Regions from separate parts of the Rhodoferax sp. AJA081-3 genome, predicted to be linked through region 1. Evidence: predicted binding sites of a transcription regulator. Region 1 holds the regulator's gene; the other holds the start of a gene.
What was found. Region 1 encodes NrdR, which represses ribonucleotide reductase genes. Its sites were predicted from a motif close to CACNANATNTNGTG; they were not measured.

Region 2: HZ993_RS19250 (ribonucleoside-diphosphate reductase subunit alpha) is a predicted target of NrdR. The motif match lies at 2,977-2,990, and genes of this name have one in related genera.

What each region holds. Positions count from the first base shown of each region.
Region 1 is NZ_CP059068.1:1,167,435-1,175,356, reverse strand. Features, by position in the region: gene HZ993_RS05485 (pilus assembly protein) at 1-118, opposite strand, end outside; gene HZ993_RS05480 (PilX N-terminal domain-containing pilus assembly protein) at 151-690, opposite strand; gene HZ993_RS05475 (PilW family protein) at 699-1,850, opposite strand; gene pilV (type IV pilus modification protein PilV) at 1,862-2,395, opposite strand; gene HZ993_RS05465 (GspH/FimT family pseudopilin) at 2,380-2,973, opposite strand; gene nrdR (transcriptional regulator NrdR) at 3,131-3,580, opposite strand; gene glyA (serine hydroxymethyltransferase) at 3,684-4,931, opposite strand; ZMP/ZTP riboswitch at 4,989-5,119, opposite strand; gene HZ993_RS05450 (lytic transglycosylase domain-containing protein) at 5,161-5,979, opposite strand; gene HZ993_RS05445 (DUF349 domain-containing protein) at 6,913-7,922, shown strand, end outside.
Region 2 is NZ_CP059068.1:4,092,470-4,100,391, forward strand. Features, by position in the region: gene HZ993_RS19250 (ribonucleoside-diphosphate reductase subunit alpha) at 1-2,880, opposite strand, end outside; gene ampD (1,6-anhydro-N-acetylmuramyl-L-alanine amidase AmpD) at 3,272-3,880, opposite strand; gene HZ993_RS19260 (sigma-54 dependent transcriptional regulator) at 3,873-5,372, opposite strand; gene HZ993_RS19265 (nitrogen regulation protein NR(II)) at 5,351-7,111, opposite strand; gene HZ993_RS19270 (PP0621 family protein) at 7,115-7,342, opposite strand; gene HZ993_RS19275 (inner membrane protein YpjD) at 7,339-7,922, opposite strand, start outside.

The sequences.
Region 1 (7,922 bases):
CTTGCGCCACCAAAGGCGTGTTTGGAATCGTGACAGCGCTAGTCCCTACTGCCGCGAACGCAGTGACTGCCAACGCAACAAATTTGAAACTGAAGTTCAAATCTTTATGGGTTTTCATGGTGACTCCTGGAAGAAAATACGCGTTTTGGGTCAATCAATGGCGTAGATTGATTGCAGCATGACCGAAGCCCTGCCATCGGTGTTGTCGCGACTACGAGCGGTGACTCGGTAGCGCTTGCAGTTCAGGTTGTTTATATTGTCCGAAGGGTCACAGGGAAAACCTGTACCTAGAAATTCAACAAAATATTGCGGGGTGACCGCCAGCGTACCGCTTCCTACGGTTGTCGCATCTTTCCAGTCACTAAAGCTGCTGTTCATCCATCGAGGTGTATCACTCGCAAGAGGAGTTGAGCAAAGCATCAGCCCACTGACAACCGCACAACCCGATCCTACTGGGTCGGCCGGTTTGCCTTCAACCAGGGCTTCTGCCTCTCGCAATGCTGATTCGGTTGCCTGAAACGCCAAGCTACGGTCGTATGTTTGTCCTGCCATGCGCTCTTCCATGGCTATGCCACGGATGGCCGCGACACCCAGCAAGCTCATCACCAGCAACAAGATGAGACTAATAATTAGTGCTACACCCTTTTGAGCAGGTGCCACCTTGGTGCGCTGTAGAAATAGAGTTTTCATGGCAGCTATCAATATAAGAGGTCGCGACTGCGGAAACCTACGACGTGAATTAACTTGCGTTCAATCGTCACATGATTCTCCCCAACCTTTTCATCGCTTTGCAGTGTCAAGGTTATGCGTGCGGCGACGGCTTGCTCAACATTGTCCTTTGTCCATCCTCCGTTAGCTGTTGAGAAAATTGGATTGGGGTTGGCCGGCACGGTAGGGTCATTCGCCGGAATCCAAGAGGTGGCGAGGGTGTTGGCGGTTTTATTCTTTGTCAAGTATTCAATCTGCATGTCGCTAACACCATCCAAGATTTCCTCGCGTTCGGTCGTGGCAATCATCGCGCCGCCCACCGATTTTCTGATGATTTTGGTCCGGTAAAGAGACTTCTTGCCTGCGCTGTTAACGCCCACATACCAAAACGTTGATAAGAGTTTTACTACTACGCCCCCGCTTGTAAACTGTTTGACGGCAGGCGGTGTTGTTGGGCAATCGCTCGGAGTTGGATAACCTAAATCACCGCTGCAGTTGTAGTTACCCGCATCTTGCGCATGATTGATATTTTTGGTGGATGGACTTACCGTTTCAATCTGGAAGATAGCTGCGGAATTCATGTCGCAGGCGATGAGAACGTCTTTGGGGTCAAGATCTGTAACCGAGTCAACAGTGATGTCGTGGGTGGATGTGTCGTGGGCACTTACAATTTTTCCGTCCTGGGCGGCACGAATCACCAGTACGGCATCCGTTCCAGCAGCGCGGTCTGCGTTACCAGTGCCAATTGCCACCATGGCAGTCATATCTTGGCCCGCGTCGTAGCCTTGGATCGTGCCCAAGTTCCAATCCGCCCACCACGGAATCGCAGAGGATGCGCGAATCACATTTGCAACCAGAGGGGTGCCGCACGGGTTGGTACCAGCTTCGCGCAGGTCGCGTGCCATAAAGTCAAACGCTATCCGCGCGTCTTCCTGCATGCGTGCAATATTTTCGTTGGTTCGAAAAGACTCCCTATTGGTGACAAAAACATTGAGCACGCCGGCTATAAGAACCAACCCAAGCACTATCGAGACCATGAGCTCGACGAGTGTGAAACCGCTCTGGCCCTTTAAGCTGGACGGCCCAGAGACGTAGCCGTATTGAGGCTTGCGGTTACCGAGGTGTTGCAAAAAGATGGACATAGTTCGTGGCGTCATAGAGTTGTCTTTGTTTCCACTATCTGTTCACCTATCCCGCCAGCACGAGTGTCGTCCCACTTCACCTGAACGATGCAAACTCCGTCAGCGTCGCACAAAACCGCACCACAAGTGGTGGAGTCACTGGCGTTGCCAATGGTTGACTTAAGCGATTCAACCCAATGCTTGAGGTTAACTTTGGCCAAGCTGGTTCCGGTGACGGCTGCTGCATCACAATAGGGTCCAATCACCCCGCCGGAAAGAGAACCCGTGTTGTAGTTCAAAGACTTGGCGCTGTCTTTGTCAACACGCATGGCATCCAAAATGTAATAGCTCATCATGACGGCTTGCGTGCGTTGCATGCTGCTTTGGTTACCTTTGAGAGCTCGAATTTGCATCGCCGCCATACCCAGTACGCCCAGACTCAAAACGAGCAAGGCCACCAGAATTTCAATTAAGGTGGCGCCACCCGCATATCGACGATTGGGTGAGCGGGCAAATGGTTGTCTGGTTTGCATTTCAATATCCAGCGTAATCAAGGTGAAGGGCATGTATCAGCCACGTTGCTCTGCACGGTCATGGTGATACGTCCAGCGCTGTTTAGCGTCAGATTGCGTGCTCGCTTGTCATTAGTTAGAGCAGATGATGTACTGCAGACACGTATGGTTCCGGTCCAAAAACCGCCGCCGCTCATGGCCTTTGATTGACCGTCTGCCGAGTACGAAATGTAAGGCAAATTGCCATTGACTACGATGCCAGCTGGTAACGGAGGATAGATCGTGGCTACCGTTTCACCGGTATCCACAGCCGCTGATGTTCCGCTGCGCGTCGTGTCCACAAATGAAATCCAGCCCTGGTGCCAACCACCAGTATCTGTGCACGATGCGCCATCCGCGCTCATGCAAACTGTTGTACGGTTGCCCACTTTGATGGCATTGGAGCGCGCCTGTGCGAATGCTGCAATTAAATCGTTGGTCGCGGTCGTCAACCGCGACGAGGCGATCATTGCCTGAAAACTGGGAGCTGCCAACGCAAGCAACACGGCCAGTATGGCGACAGTAATCATCAGCTCAATGATCGTGAAACCACGTAGGCGGAACCCAGGAGTGCTTAAATTGGCGTAGTTCATCGTATTGGTACATCACTGAAGATGCGATCTTGGTTGATTAGACACCGGGCCGGCTATCCTCGCACAGGATTTCCGCCAAGCGGCACGGTTTGCTCGACAAATGGGCCAGACACTTGGTTGAGCCAAAGCTGGAGGTGGTGAGTTGCCGCAGGGAGGCCTACCGCCTCACCTCATCCACCAACGTCTTGAAGTCGTCAATATCCTCAAAACTGCGGTACACACTGGCAAAGCGCACATAGGCCACTTTGTCGAGCTTCTTCAGCTCACGCATGACCAGTTCACCAATACGGCCGGACTGGACTTCGCGCAGACCCAGGTTTAGCAACTTTTCTTCAATCCGCTCAATGGCGCTGTCGATCTGTTCGGTGCTGACCGGGCGTTTGCGCAGGGCTAGATTGAAAGACGCCAACAGCTTGGCGCGCTCATATTCAATGCGGCGCCCATCCTTCTTGACGATGGAAGGGTAGTTGACGTCCGGGCGTTCGTAGGTGGTGAAGCGTTTTTCGCACGACCCACACTGGCGGCGGCGGCGGATGAAATCCCCGTCCTCGGCTATCCGGGTCTCCACAACCTGGGTTTCGGAATGGCTACAGAACGGGCATTTCATAGGGGGTAGTGGGCCAAGGCCCTTAAGTGAAATTGGCCTCTAGCCCCCGTGAAACAAGCGCAGTATGCTATCAAAGTTATAGTAACTGCGCTTTGCATAGTGCTTAACCGTAGACCGGGAAGCGCGCGGTCAAGGCATGCACCTTAGCCCGCACGGCGTCGATGTTGGCTGCATCGTGCGGGTTGTCCAGCACGTCGGCGATCAGGTGGGCGGTGGCGCGCACCTCGTCTTCCTTGAAGCCGCGGGTGGTCATGGCTGGGGTTCCCAGGCGGATGCCGCTGGTGACCATGGGTTTTTGCGGGTCGTTCGGAATGCCGTTCTTGTTGCAGGTCATGTGGGCCAAGCCCAAAACCGCCTCGGCTTCCTTGCCGGTCATGTTCTTGGGGCGCAGGTCCACCAGCATGACGTGGCTCTCGGTGCGGCCGGAAACGATGCGCAGGCCGCGCTCGGTCAGTGTGTCAGCCAAAACCTTGGCATTTTTGACCACTTGCGTCTGGTAAGCCTTGAACTCGGGTGTCAGCGCCTCTTTGAAGGCCACAGCCTTGCCGGCGATGACGTGCATCAGTGGGCCGCCCTGAATACCAGGGAAGATGGCCGAGTTGATCTTCTTGGCAATCGCCTCGTCATTCGTCAGGATGATGCCACCGCGCGGGCCGCGCAGGCTCTTGTGTGTGGTGGATGTGACCACGTCGGCGTAGGGCAGGGGGTTGGGGTAGACGCCCGCGGCCACCAGGCCGGCGTAGTGGGCCATATCGACCATGAAGTAAGCGCCGATTTCCTTGGCAATCTTGCCAAAGCGTTCAAAATCGATACGCAGCGCAAAGGCCGAGGCGCCAGCGATGATGAGCTTGGGCTTCTTCTCGCGGGCCAGCGCTTCCATGGCGGCGTAGTCGATGTCTTCCTGGGCGTCCAGGCCGTAGGAAATGACATTGAACCACTTGCCGCTCATGTTCAGCGGCATACCGTGGGTCAGGTGGCCACCTTCGGCCAGGCTCATGCCCATGATGGTGTCACCGGGCTGCAGCAGGGCGAAGAACGCGCCCTGGTTGGCCTGCGAACCCGAGTTGGGCTGCACATTGGCGAAGTTGGCGCCAAACAATTGCTTGAGGCGGTCGATGGCGAGTTGTTCGACCACGTCCACGTTCTCGCAGCCGCCGTAGTAGCGCTTGCCGGGGTAGCCTTCGGCGTACTTGTTGGTCAGCTGGCTGCCTTGCGCGGCCATGACGGCGGGGGAGCAGTAGTTTTCAGAGGCGATCAGCTCGATGTGGTCTTCCTGGCGGGCGTTCTCGGCCACGATGGCGGCCCACACTTCGGGGTCAGCTTGTTCGACGAGGATATTGCGGTGGTACATGGCAGTCCTTTTAAGACAATGAACCTTGGGTCAACGCGTGTTGAAACGACATGAAACAAGGGCTGCCCAGGCGAACGGCTGAACGCAAACACCTGTGCAGATGCTGCGGCACGCTTCCCAGTGGTGATCCCACGTCAGCGCCTCAAACCTTTGGGCTTGGGCGCCTATCGCCAGTCGCGTACGGTATGGAGTTTACCCGAGCCAGCCCGCCAACCTGGCGGGCTGCTGGTTAAGAGTTCAGTACGCTGGCCACCACTTCGGGCGCAATTTCTGTCGGCGCTTCAACAGGAGCTTGTTTCGCGGGAATCAGCCGGGGCTCGGTAACCGGCGCACTGCGGCCTGTGGACACCATCAGCAGACGGTTGTGTTCGGCCAGCACTTTAGCGGTGTAACCACCGTCGTCTTCCAGATTGCCAGCGCCGACATAAAGTTTGAGACCACCTTCGATGGAACCGGCACGTGCAACACACTCTTGCAGCACCTTGACGCCCACCCGCAAGTTGGACACAGGGTCAAAAGCAGCGAGTTTGCCGCCAAAACCCATGTACTTGTCGCTGTGGATCTTGGTCATGACCTGCATCAGACCCTGGGCGCCCACTGGGCTTTGGGCAAAGGGGTTAAAGCCCGATTCGATGGCCATGATGGCCAGGATCAGGGTTGGATCGATTTTGGCGCGGGCGCCGATCTCGAAGGCCTCAGCAACAAGAGCACTCAAGGGCTCAGGTGCCACGTTGTACTTCTTGCTCAGCCAAAAGGCAACGGCGGCTTGCTGTTTAGGCAGGCTTTGCGGGTTGGCTGCCGTAGCACGTTCGACGGCTTCGGTATCACCAACAATGCCGGTGACGACGGTCTGGCGGGATTGGAGCCAGCTCATCAACTGGACTTCTCCCGCCTGGCGGATTTCTGGCCTTGCGGTCAGGGTGATCACGGCAAACATGACGGCCAGGCCCAAGAGGGCGAATCCGTTGTGCGTGATTTCAAAGAAACCTTGGGCGATATCGCTGGCCACTGTGGCCATGCCCTTGGTGAATTTTTCGGTCGCTGTCATAGCTCTTCCTTCTTAGGCGGGCGCTTCAAGTTTCTCGCGCTGTGGACAGTGCGATGACGTCAGGCACCACGTTTGGGTTGGTACGCTATCAATATCCTGCGGCGTCGTTTCGACATGTGCAGCGATTTGAATATGCCGGGTTCGGCAGCGGTTGCGGGTTATCCCTAGGCAAAACTAGGAATGGGCGGATTCTAGGGGGCCTGGATATACCGAGTCAACAATATTAAATAGGTTTGTTATTCTATTTTTCATCGTTAATAGCGCCAAACCTAGGCTGGACGCTGCATTTCAGCGGGTTGCCGGACCCTGAAAATCTCCCAATCACAGCCCCCAAATCCATTGAAAAACCGATTTGAAATCGTGTTGGCGGCGGATTAGACTGCAGTTGCCTGTTGATTCAGGTTATGTTCCGGCAGTAGCCAGTCCGTACCCCAGGGTACCTGTGATGAAGCGGCCCCGGTAACTGTTAAGGAGGCAATCTATTGCTTCTAGTGCAATGCGGGACTTCAATCTCCCGCACTGCCAGCCCTGACGGCATGGACCTCTGGTCAGCCGTCGAGCCCGAGAGACTGGCCGTATGGTTAGGCTCCCGGGCTTTCTTCATTGGCTTCCTCCTTTTGTTCTCCCTAGAAAATGCCCAGTGAGCGCGGCGGCACTCTATATATAGTGTGTTGGTGCATGGTGTTCTTGGAGGAGGGCCTCATGACCAAGAAACAGTAGCGACAGCGTTGGAGCGTCATTAGCTATTGTTTTTATAGCTGAATGGCCTTATTTTGCGGGGGCTAGGGGCTCATTTCACGTTTACAGTTCAACTGAATGAGAGGCTGCGCAGTGTGCCTGCAATGGGCCCGGACAAAAACCATATGCCTCGATCCATTTCGCGGCGAAAATACAGGGTTGCAGATTTCTATTCAACCTATTCCCGAGCCTACCGTGACGTCGACTTCTACCGCCAAAAACAACGATATAGCCCATTTAGACAGTCTGACCGGTGGCGCTTTCACAGCCCCCACTTCCGGCGAGCGTTCTGCCCGCGTGCGGGACTGGTTGCTGACCAGCCCCAGCGCCGAACAGCTGGCCGATGTCTTCAAAGAGCTGAGCATCAAGGACAAGGGCGCTGCCAAACTCGTCCGTGAAAAGATCGACGAAGCCAAGCGCCAAAAGGGCCAGGAATCCCTGGCCGCCGACTGGGCCGCCAAGGCCCAGGCGCTGTTGGACATGGTCAAGCTCAATATTGCCGACGCCTTGGCCTGGCAGCGTGATGCCGCCAAAGCCGGTGCGCCGTTGAGCCGCGAGCCCCTGGCTGCGCTCAAGACCCAATTGGCCGAGCGCGTGCGGGTCATCGAAGACCTGCAGCGCCGCGTGCAGGTGCAGCGCGAAGCTGCAGTATTGCTGGCGCAGCGCATTGAGGTGTTGTCCACCAAGTCTTGGCAAGACGCCCAGGCGGCGCTGGATGCTCTGCGGGTTGACGTCGACCAGTGGCAGGCCCAAGCCGCCCAACTGGCGGCCGATACCAGCTGGGCCAGTGTGGATGCCAAGTTCCCGCCCTTGCTGGACGCCTCGCGCGGCCAACTGTTGGTGGTGTGGGAAGCCTTCCAGGGCGCTTTGGCCTTGGCCGTGGCTGCTGCGCAAGACGCCGCGGCACCGTTGCCCCCCGTGCCCATGTGGGCCAACGAGTTGCGCACTGCGCGTGGTGTGCCCATCGAGGCACCGGCCAAACAGGCCAAACCCAAGATCGACCCCGAAGTGCGCGCCAAGGCTACTGCCAGCGTGCGCGAAGTCTTGACCACGCTGGAATCCGAAATTGCCGAAGGCCATGGCAAGGCCAGCGCCGGTGCAGCCAACGCGCTGCGCCATGCCCTCAAGGAATTTGGCCGCCTGATCGACGACAAGCTCGAAAACCAGGCACATGCCGCCTTGGCCGCCGCCGGTGAACTGGAAGG
Region 2 (7,922 bases), 2.2 Mb from region 1:
GATGTCGGTCGCAGCGTTCGTGGCCATCTCCATTTGCATTTGTGCAGCGGCTGCCGCAGCCTCCAACGCACTCGACGATCGCATAGAACCCTTGGCATCGTTGCCTGAGGAAACAGCGTTCATCTTGCCCGCAGTGACGGTCGATTTTTCGGCGTGTGTGGCCGACATCGTGCGCAGGTAATAGGTGGTCTTCAGGCCACGCAGCCAGGCCAGCTTGTAGGTCTCGTCCAGCTTTTTGCCTGATGCACCGGCCATGTAGATGTTCAGCGATTGCGCCTGGTCAATCCACTTCTGGCGGCGCGCAGCGGCTTCGACCAGCCACTGTGTCTCGACCTCGAAGGCGGTGGCGTAGAGCTGTTTGACTTCGGTGGGCACGCGGTCGATGGGACCGAGTGAGCCGTCGAAGTGTTTCAGGTCCATCACCATCACGTCGTCCCACAGGCCCAGGCGCTTCAGGTCCTTGACCAGGTAGCCGTTGATAACGGTGAACTCGCCGGACAGGTTGGACTTGACCGACAGGTTGCCAAAGCTGGGCTCGATGGATGCATCCACACCAATGATGTTGGAAATGGTGGCGGTAGGCGCAATGGCCACGCAGTTGGAATTGCGCATGCCGTCCTGGGCGATCTTGTTGCGCAGGGCATTCCAGTCCAGCGTGGCGGAGCGGTCCACGTCCACATAACCTCCTCGTGCCGAGGCCAGCATATCCAGTGTGTCCAGCGGCAACACACCCTTGTCCCACAAGGAGCCGCGGTAGGTGGAGTACTTGCCACGTTCCTTGGCCAGTTCAGTCGACGCCCAGTAGGCGTAGTAACAGATGGCTTCCATGGATTCGTCGGCAAACTGCACGGCGGTTTCGCTGGCGTAAGGAATGCGCAGTTCGTACAGGCTGTCCTGGAAGGCCATGACACCCAGACCCACCGGACGGTGGCGCATATTGGAGTCGCGCGCCTTCTTGACCGCGTAGTAGTTGATGTCGATGACGTTGTCCAACATGCGCATGGCTGTGCTGATGGTGCGCTTGAGCTTGTCGTGGTCCAGCTTGCCATCCTTCAAATGCTGGCGCAGGTTGACGGAGCCCAGGTTGCAGACGGCGGTTTCGGTGTCTGAAGTGTTCAGCGTGATCTCGGTGCACAGGTTGCTGGAGTGCACGACGCCAGCGTGCTGCTGGGGCGAGCGCACATTGCAGGCATCCTTGAACGTGATCCAGGGGTGGCCAGTCTCGAACAACATCGTTAGCATCTTGCGCCACAGATCGCTGGCCTGGATGGTGCGGGCGGGTTTGATCTCACCACGTGCCGCCTTTTCTTCGTAGGCCACATAGGCCTTTTCGAACTCGGCGCCGAACAGATCGTGCAGATCGGGCACGTTGTTGGGGGAGAACAGGGTCCAGGTGCCCTTTTCCATGACGCGGCGCATGAACAGATCGGGGATCCAGTTAGCGGTGTTCATGTCGTGGGTGCGGCGGCGGTCATCACCGGTGTTCTTGCGCAGCTCCAGAAACTCTTCAATATCCAGGTGCCAGGTTTCCAGGTAGGTGCAGACCGCGCCTTTGCGTTTGCCGCCTTGGTTGACCGCGACGGCCGTGTCGTTGACGACCTTCAGGAAAGGCACGACGCCTTGCGACTCGCCATTTGTGCCCTTGATATGGGCGCCCAGTGCACGTACGCGTGTCCAGTCATTGCCCAGGCCGCCCGCAAATTTGGACAACAAGGCGTTTTCCTTGATGGACTCGTAAATACCGTCCAGATCGTCCGGCACGGTGGTCAGGTAGCAGCTGGAGAGTTGCGAGCGCAGCGTGCCACTGTTGAACAGCGTCGGTGTGCTGGACATGAAGTCGAAGCGCGATAACACTTCGTAGAACTCGATGGCGCGGGCTTCGCGGTCGATCTCGTTCAACGACAGGCCCATGGCTACCCGCATGAAGAAGGCCTGGGGCAGCTCGATGCGGGTCTTGCCTTCGTGCAGGAAGTAACGGTCATACAGGGTCTGCAGGCCCAGATAGTCAAACTGCATGTCACGTTCTGCTTTCAGGGCCGCGCCCAGGCGGGGCAGGTCGAACTGCATCAGCCGCTCGTCCAGCAGCTCGGCGTTCACGCCGCGCTTGATGAAGCCAGGGAAGTAGTCGGTATAGGCGCCCGCCATATCTGCAGGTGCCACGTCACGCCCCAGCACTTCGCGGGAAATCGTATGGAACAGCAGGCGTGCGGTTGCGTAGGTGTAGTCAGGGTCCTTTTCGATCAGCGTGCGGGCCGCCAGGATGGAGGCCTTGTAAACCTCGTCCATGGGCACACCGTCATACAGATTGCGCATGGTCTCGGCCAGAATGGGCTCTGCCTTGACATCGGCACCCAGGCCGGAGCAGGCGGTTTCGATCAGGCTCCTGAGCTGGTTCAGGTCCAGCACGATGCGTTGGCCGTTGTCGATGGCGTGCAGCACCGGTGCGGGAGGGGCTACTTCGGCCACGTGTTTGGCGCGCTCCTGGGCACGGCGCTCGCGGTACAACACATAAGCCCGTGCGATCTCGTGGTGGCCGCCGCGCATCAATCCGAGCTCTGCGTGGTCTTGTACGTCCTCAATATGGAAGGTGCCGCCGCCTGGGCGCGAGCGCACCAGCGCGCGGATGACCTGCTGGGTCAAGGCTTCGACCACTTCGCGTACGCTGGCAGACGCGGCGCCCTGGGTGCCATGCACGGCCAGGAAGGCCTTCATCATCGCCACGGCGATCTTGTTGGGTTCGAAGGGCACCACCGCGCCATTGCGGCGAATGATCTGGTAGTGGGCCAGATGGTTGATGCTGCCGCCTTCTGCAACCGTGTCGCTGTGTGATGACAGTAGGGCGGTAGGTGCCAGTGGGGTGGTGCTTGAAACAGATTGCATGGATTCCTCGTCTAAATGGCTGTTTTTTTGGGGCTTGGCAAGGTGCTGTGGCCGCCTTTGATATGCATTTATCGAAAGAGCGGTAAAGACAGGGCACACTATATATGGGGTCTGTAGTGCTTGCAAGCCACTACCGGTAGTGTACCCGTGCGCAATCGCTGCCTTGGGCCCAGGCGCACTAAATGCTCAGAACGACCACACAGTTGTGGGCTTGTAGTTGTGGGCATGGTCCGCAGCCCGTGCCCATCGGTGGTGTGTGAACGAAAGGCCAATACACATGCGGTTTGCGAGCGGGTTTGGCTTGCCGGACCGCATGGAGCCACGCATTGCGTCGTGTCAGCGTTGGTGGGGTCGTTTGTGCGTTATGTGCGCCATACAGGCGCAGCGCGCATCAGGCACCTGCTTTGCGCAGTACGCCTTCGGGAAAACACTGATCTTCCCGCTGCAGATAATTTTGTAACAAATTCCAATCCAGACCGGGGCCGGGGTCGGCCTTGCGCCCGGGCGCGATGTGCTCATGCCCGGCGATATGGGCGATAGGGTAACGACGGCTGATAGCCAGATGCAGTTCTGCCAATGCCTGGTACTGCGCAACCTCAAACGTGTCGCCCTCCAGGCCTTCCAGTTCTATGCCGATGGAGTCATCGTTGCAGTTGCTGCGACCACGGTACTGCGATGCGCCGGCGTGCCAGGCACGGTCATCACAGCTGACAAATTGCCAGATGGCTCCGGTACGCTGCACATAAAAGTGCGCCGACACCTGCAGCCCTTCAATTTGCTTGAAGTAAGGGTGTAGTTCCCAATCCAGGCGGTTGGTAAACAGGTCTTGTACCTCGTGGCCGCCGTAGACTCCGGGTGGCAGGCTGATGGAGTGCAGTACCAGCAGGTCAATACATGCCTCAGCAGGTCTGGTTCCAAAATTTGGCGATGCCAGCCAGTGTGCAGGCCGGTAACGGCCGCCATGCCAGAGCTCGGTATCTGGCAGTGCGGGGTTACTCATCGGGTCCGTCATCGCGGGGGGCATCGATTTTCAGACGTGCGATGCGGTAGCGTATTTGCCGCAGACTAAGGCCCAGCCGTGTGGCGGCCAGCGTCCGGTTGAAGTTGGTTTCCTTCAGGCACTTGACCAGGATCTCGCGCTCCTGCTGGTCCAGGTGGCTCTGCAAGTCGGACGGCAGGGAGATGTCGCTGGCTGTAGCCGCCTTGGTCAAACGCTGGGTCGTTTCAGGTGCAGTCACCGCATCAATCGGGTCTGCAAGGGGCGCTGGGCGACTGTCTCTGGCCGGCTGCAAATCGTCCAGTTGCAGGGTTTCGCCGTCGCACAAGGCGACCGCACGGTGCAACAGATTCTCCAGTTCACGCACATTCCCATGCAACGGCAACTGCGCGAGCTGCTCCATGCTGCCAGCCGCCAGCTCGGGTACAGCCATCTGGGATTCTTCGGCGATGCGTGACAACAAGGCCCTGCACAAAGCCGGCAGGTCTTCGCTGCGCTCACGCAGTGGCGGTATCACGATGTCAATCACATTGAGCCGGTAGAAAAGATCCTGGCGGAAGCGGCCCGCTGCGACCTCGGCGGGCAGGTCTTTGTGGGTGGCGCTCACAATGCGGACATCGACTGTTTCTTCCTGGTTGGAGCCCACGGGGCGTACACAGCGTTCCTGTATGGCGCGCAGCAACTTGGACTGCATGGCCAGCGGGAGATCGCCAATTTCATCCAGAAACAAGGTGCCACCTTTTGCGGCCTGGAAGAAGCCTTCGCGGTCCTGCACCGATCCGGTATAGGCGCCTTTCTTGGCACCAAAGAACTCGGACTCCAACAGATTTTCGGGGATGGCACTGCAATTGACGGCTACCCAGGGGCCGGCGGCGCGGTGGCTGGTTGCATGCAAGGCACTGGCGACCAGTTCTTTACCGGTGCCGGATTCTCCGCGGATCAAAACCGGCGCCATGCTGCGTGCTACTTTGACAATGCGGTCTTTGACGCTGCGCATGGCCACCGATTCACCGGCCAACCGGGCCAGCGCCGCTTGTCCGTGGTTGTTGGACGCCGCTGTGTCCGATAGCCTGGCATCCGTGGCTCTCCTGGCGGGGCCAGCCTTTAAAACATTCCCTTGCACGGCCGATGCGATAGCCGTACGAAACTGCTTCAGGTCTACCGGTTTGGTGAGGTAATCGAAGGCGCCTGCCTTCAGCGACTCCACCGCGTTTTCTGCCGATCCATGGGCCGTGATGACAATGCTGCGCTCGGAGCGGTGCTGGGTCTTCATATGGCTCAGGATCTCGGTGCCCAGGCCGTCGGGCAGGCGCATGTCGGTGATGACGACGTCAAAGCGCTGTGCGTTGAGAAGCTGCATGGCTTCCTGTACGCTGCCTGCCGTGTCCACCCGGTAGCCCTCACGCAATAGCGTGAGCTCATACAGAGTGCGCAGATCGGGCTCGTCGTCGATCACCAGGATCTGGGCGTTGTTCAATACAGCGTGGGTTGCCATGGGGTGGTGGTCGTTTCTGCCGATGGCGGATTATCCGGGGATTCAGCCCGCCTGAATGTAACCACAAATTCGTTTCCCTCGGTCGCCTGCCCGCGTGCGCTGCGCACCGTGCGTTGGTAGACCAGTGCGGCGTCGTGGCGTTCACACAACTCCCTGCAGATATACAGGCCCAGGCCGCTGGAGCGGCTGTCGGACGAAAAAAAGGGTTCGAACAAATGCCGCTCTACCGACTGGTCCATGGGGGGCGAGTCACTCCACACCGACACGGTCGCGTGCTGTTCATCACTGAGACCTGGGAAAACCTGTATGGCATCGGCCTGTTCTTCGGTGTGGCGGCGTGCGTTGTCCAGCAAATTGACCAATACACGCCGCAGATGCTCGGTGTCAAAGCGCACACCAATCGTTGGGTCGCCGGGGTGTAATGTCAGACGCTGTTGGCTGCCGGTCTGTGTGGACCAGTCGCTGCAGATGCGGTGTATCGACGTGTCCAATGGCACGGTCGGCACCAGGTAGCTCGGGTCATAGGGCTGCACCCGGGAGATATTCAGAATGTCGTTGACGATTTTCTCCAACCGCTTGGCGTTCTGACCGACCATGGTGGTCAGTTTCTTCAGTCTGGGGTCGGAAATGTCTTCTTCCAGCAGGGCATTGGCCTGTGCAATGGCCGACAGCGGGTTGCGTATTTCGTGCGCCACGGCCGTCGACAAGCGCCCCATGCTGGCCAGCCTTTCTGTGCGAACACGGGCCTCCAGCTCGCGCTGGTCCTGCAGAAAAAGCACACACAGGCTGTCGCCGGGTTGGCCCGGATATGCGGCCAACCGGGCGCGGGCATGCACGCGGCGTGGGCCTTCGTTGCCGTGGCGGATAGTGACATCTTCTTCCTGGCTATGGCCGGTACCCACACACAGGCGGGTCAGGCTGACCAGGGGACGCCACCCCACTTCATCGTTCAAATCAAAAACCTGGGCGCGCAGGGCCAACTGGGAACCCAGCAGTTGGCGCGCAGCCGGATTGGCTGCACGCACACTGCCGCGCCCATCCACCACAATGACGCCGTCGGGCAGGGATTCGATGACCAATTCGTTGACCTGGCGTTGCAGGGTCGCCAACAGATCGCTTTGCCGCGCACGCAGCTCCTCGTTGGTCAGCCGGGTTGACAGCTGGTTAGACAGCCACGCAATGGCAAAGTAGCCAACCCCACTGAGCGCAGTCTGTGCGAAATAGGGTGTCCCACCCACCGGCCCTTTCAGGTAAGACAACAATGCCTCCGCGAGCATCAGCACGGTGATACCGGCCGCGGTCCCTAATGCCAGGCGCAGCGAGCCTAATACCGATGCCACCAGTATCGGCAGCGCAAACAACGGGGTGTAGTTGATGCTTGTGCCGCTGTTGCCCTGCAGTATTTGCAAGGCTGAAAAAGTCAACAAATCCAGTCCGACCAGTGCACCCCAGACCCGGTTAAAAGATTGCCCCAAGGGGCGGGGTCTGACGAACAACTTGCTGGCCAAGGTGCCGATTAAGTAGGCCGCACTGATGGCAATCTGTGCGTTGCTGTTTGCGGTGCCTGTCAGGTACAGGGCTGTTTGCAATACCACCAACACCACACCCAAAACGAGACGGGCGGTCATGAAACCCTGCCACTGGCGTGCTAGTTCGTAGGTGTCTTCTGCCGCTCGCGCAGGCGCGGCGGGCACCAGGGGGTCAAACCATGATGGGGTGGCTTGTGCGGGCTCGTGCACTTTTCAGGGCTCGCAGTGCTGTCGGTGGGCTACGCTGCAGTACTGCCCCAGCGTGCCAGCCAATGCGTCATGGACCGGCACATGCATGCCGCAGTGGTGGCAGGCCACCATGCCAATGGACTTGGGTGTGTTTGTCTTGGTGCGGGGGGTGTTGCGGCGGCGTGTTTCGCGCCAGACGCGCCAGCGCCAGGCCAACACCAGCACAACCAGGAAAACGAGTAAAAACCTCACGGTGTGCGGCCCAGGACAATTTCCATCACAAAACGCGACCCCACATAGGCCAATAACAGCAATGCCGAGCCTGCATACAACACATGGACGGCGCGTTTGCCGCGCCAGCCAAAAAAGGATCGCCCCACCAGCAGGCCGGCAAAGGTCAGCCACGCCAGGCTGGACAACACAGTCTTGTGGTCCCAGCGCCAGGCATGGCCGTGGCCATACAAGGATTCGCTAAACAAAAAACCCGCCAGCAGGGTGGCGCTGAGCAATACAAATCCGGCACCCACAAAACGGTAGGTGAGCCGCTCCAGTGTCAGCAGCGGCAGCCCGCTGTGCGGATCCTGGGCATGGCGTATACGCGCCTCGGCCCGGGTCATGAACCAGGCATGCACCACGGCAATGCCAAACAGTCCGTAACACGCGACGCCAAACGCCAGGTGCACGGCCAGCCATGCAGAGGCCGTCACCGGCATGGGTCCACCGGGAAAGAAGAAGCCGGCGAGCACGGCAGCTGCCCCCACCACGCACAGCGTCCAGCGGGTGGGGAGTTGGGGGAAAATCTGGCTTTCCACCGCGTAGACAGCCGCCACCA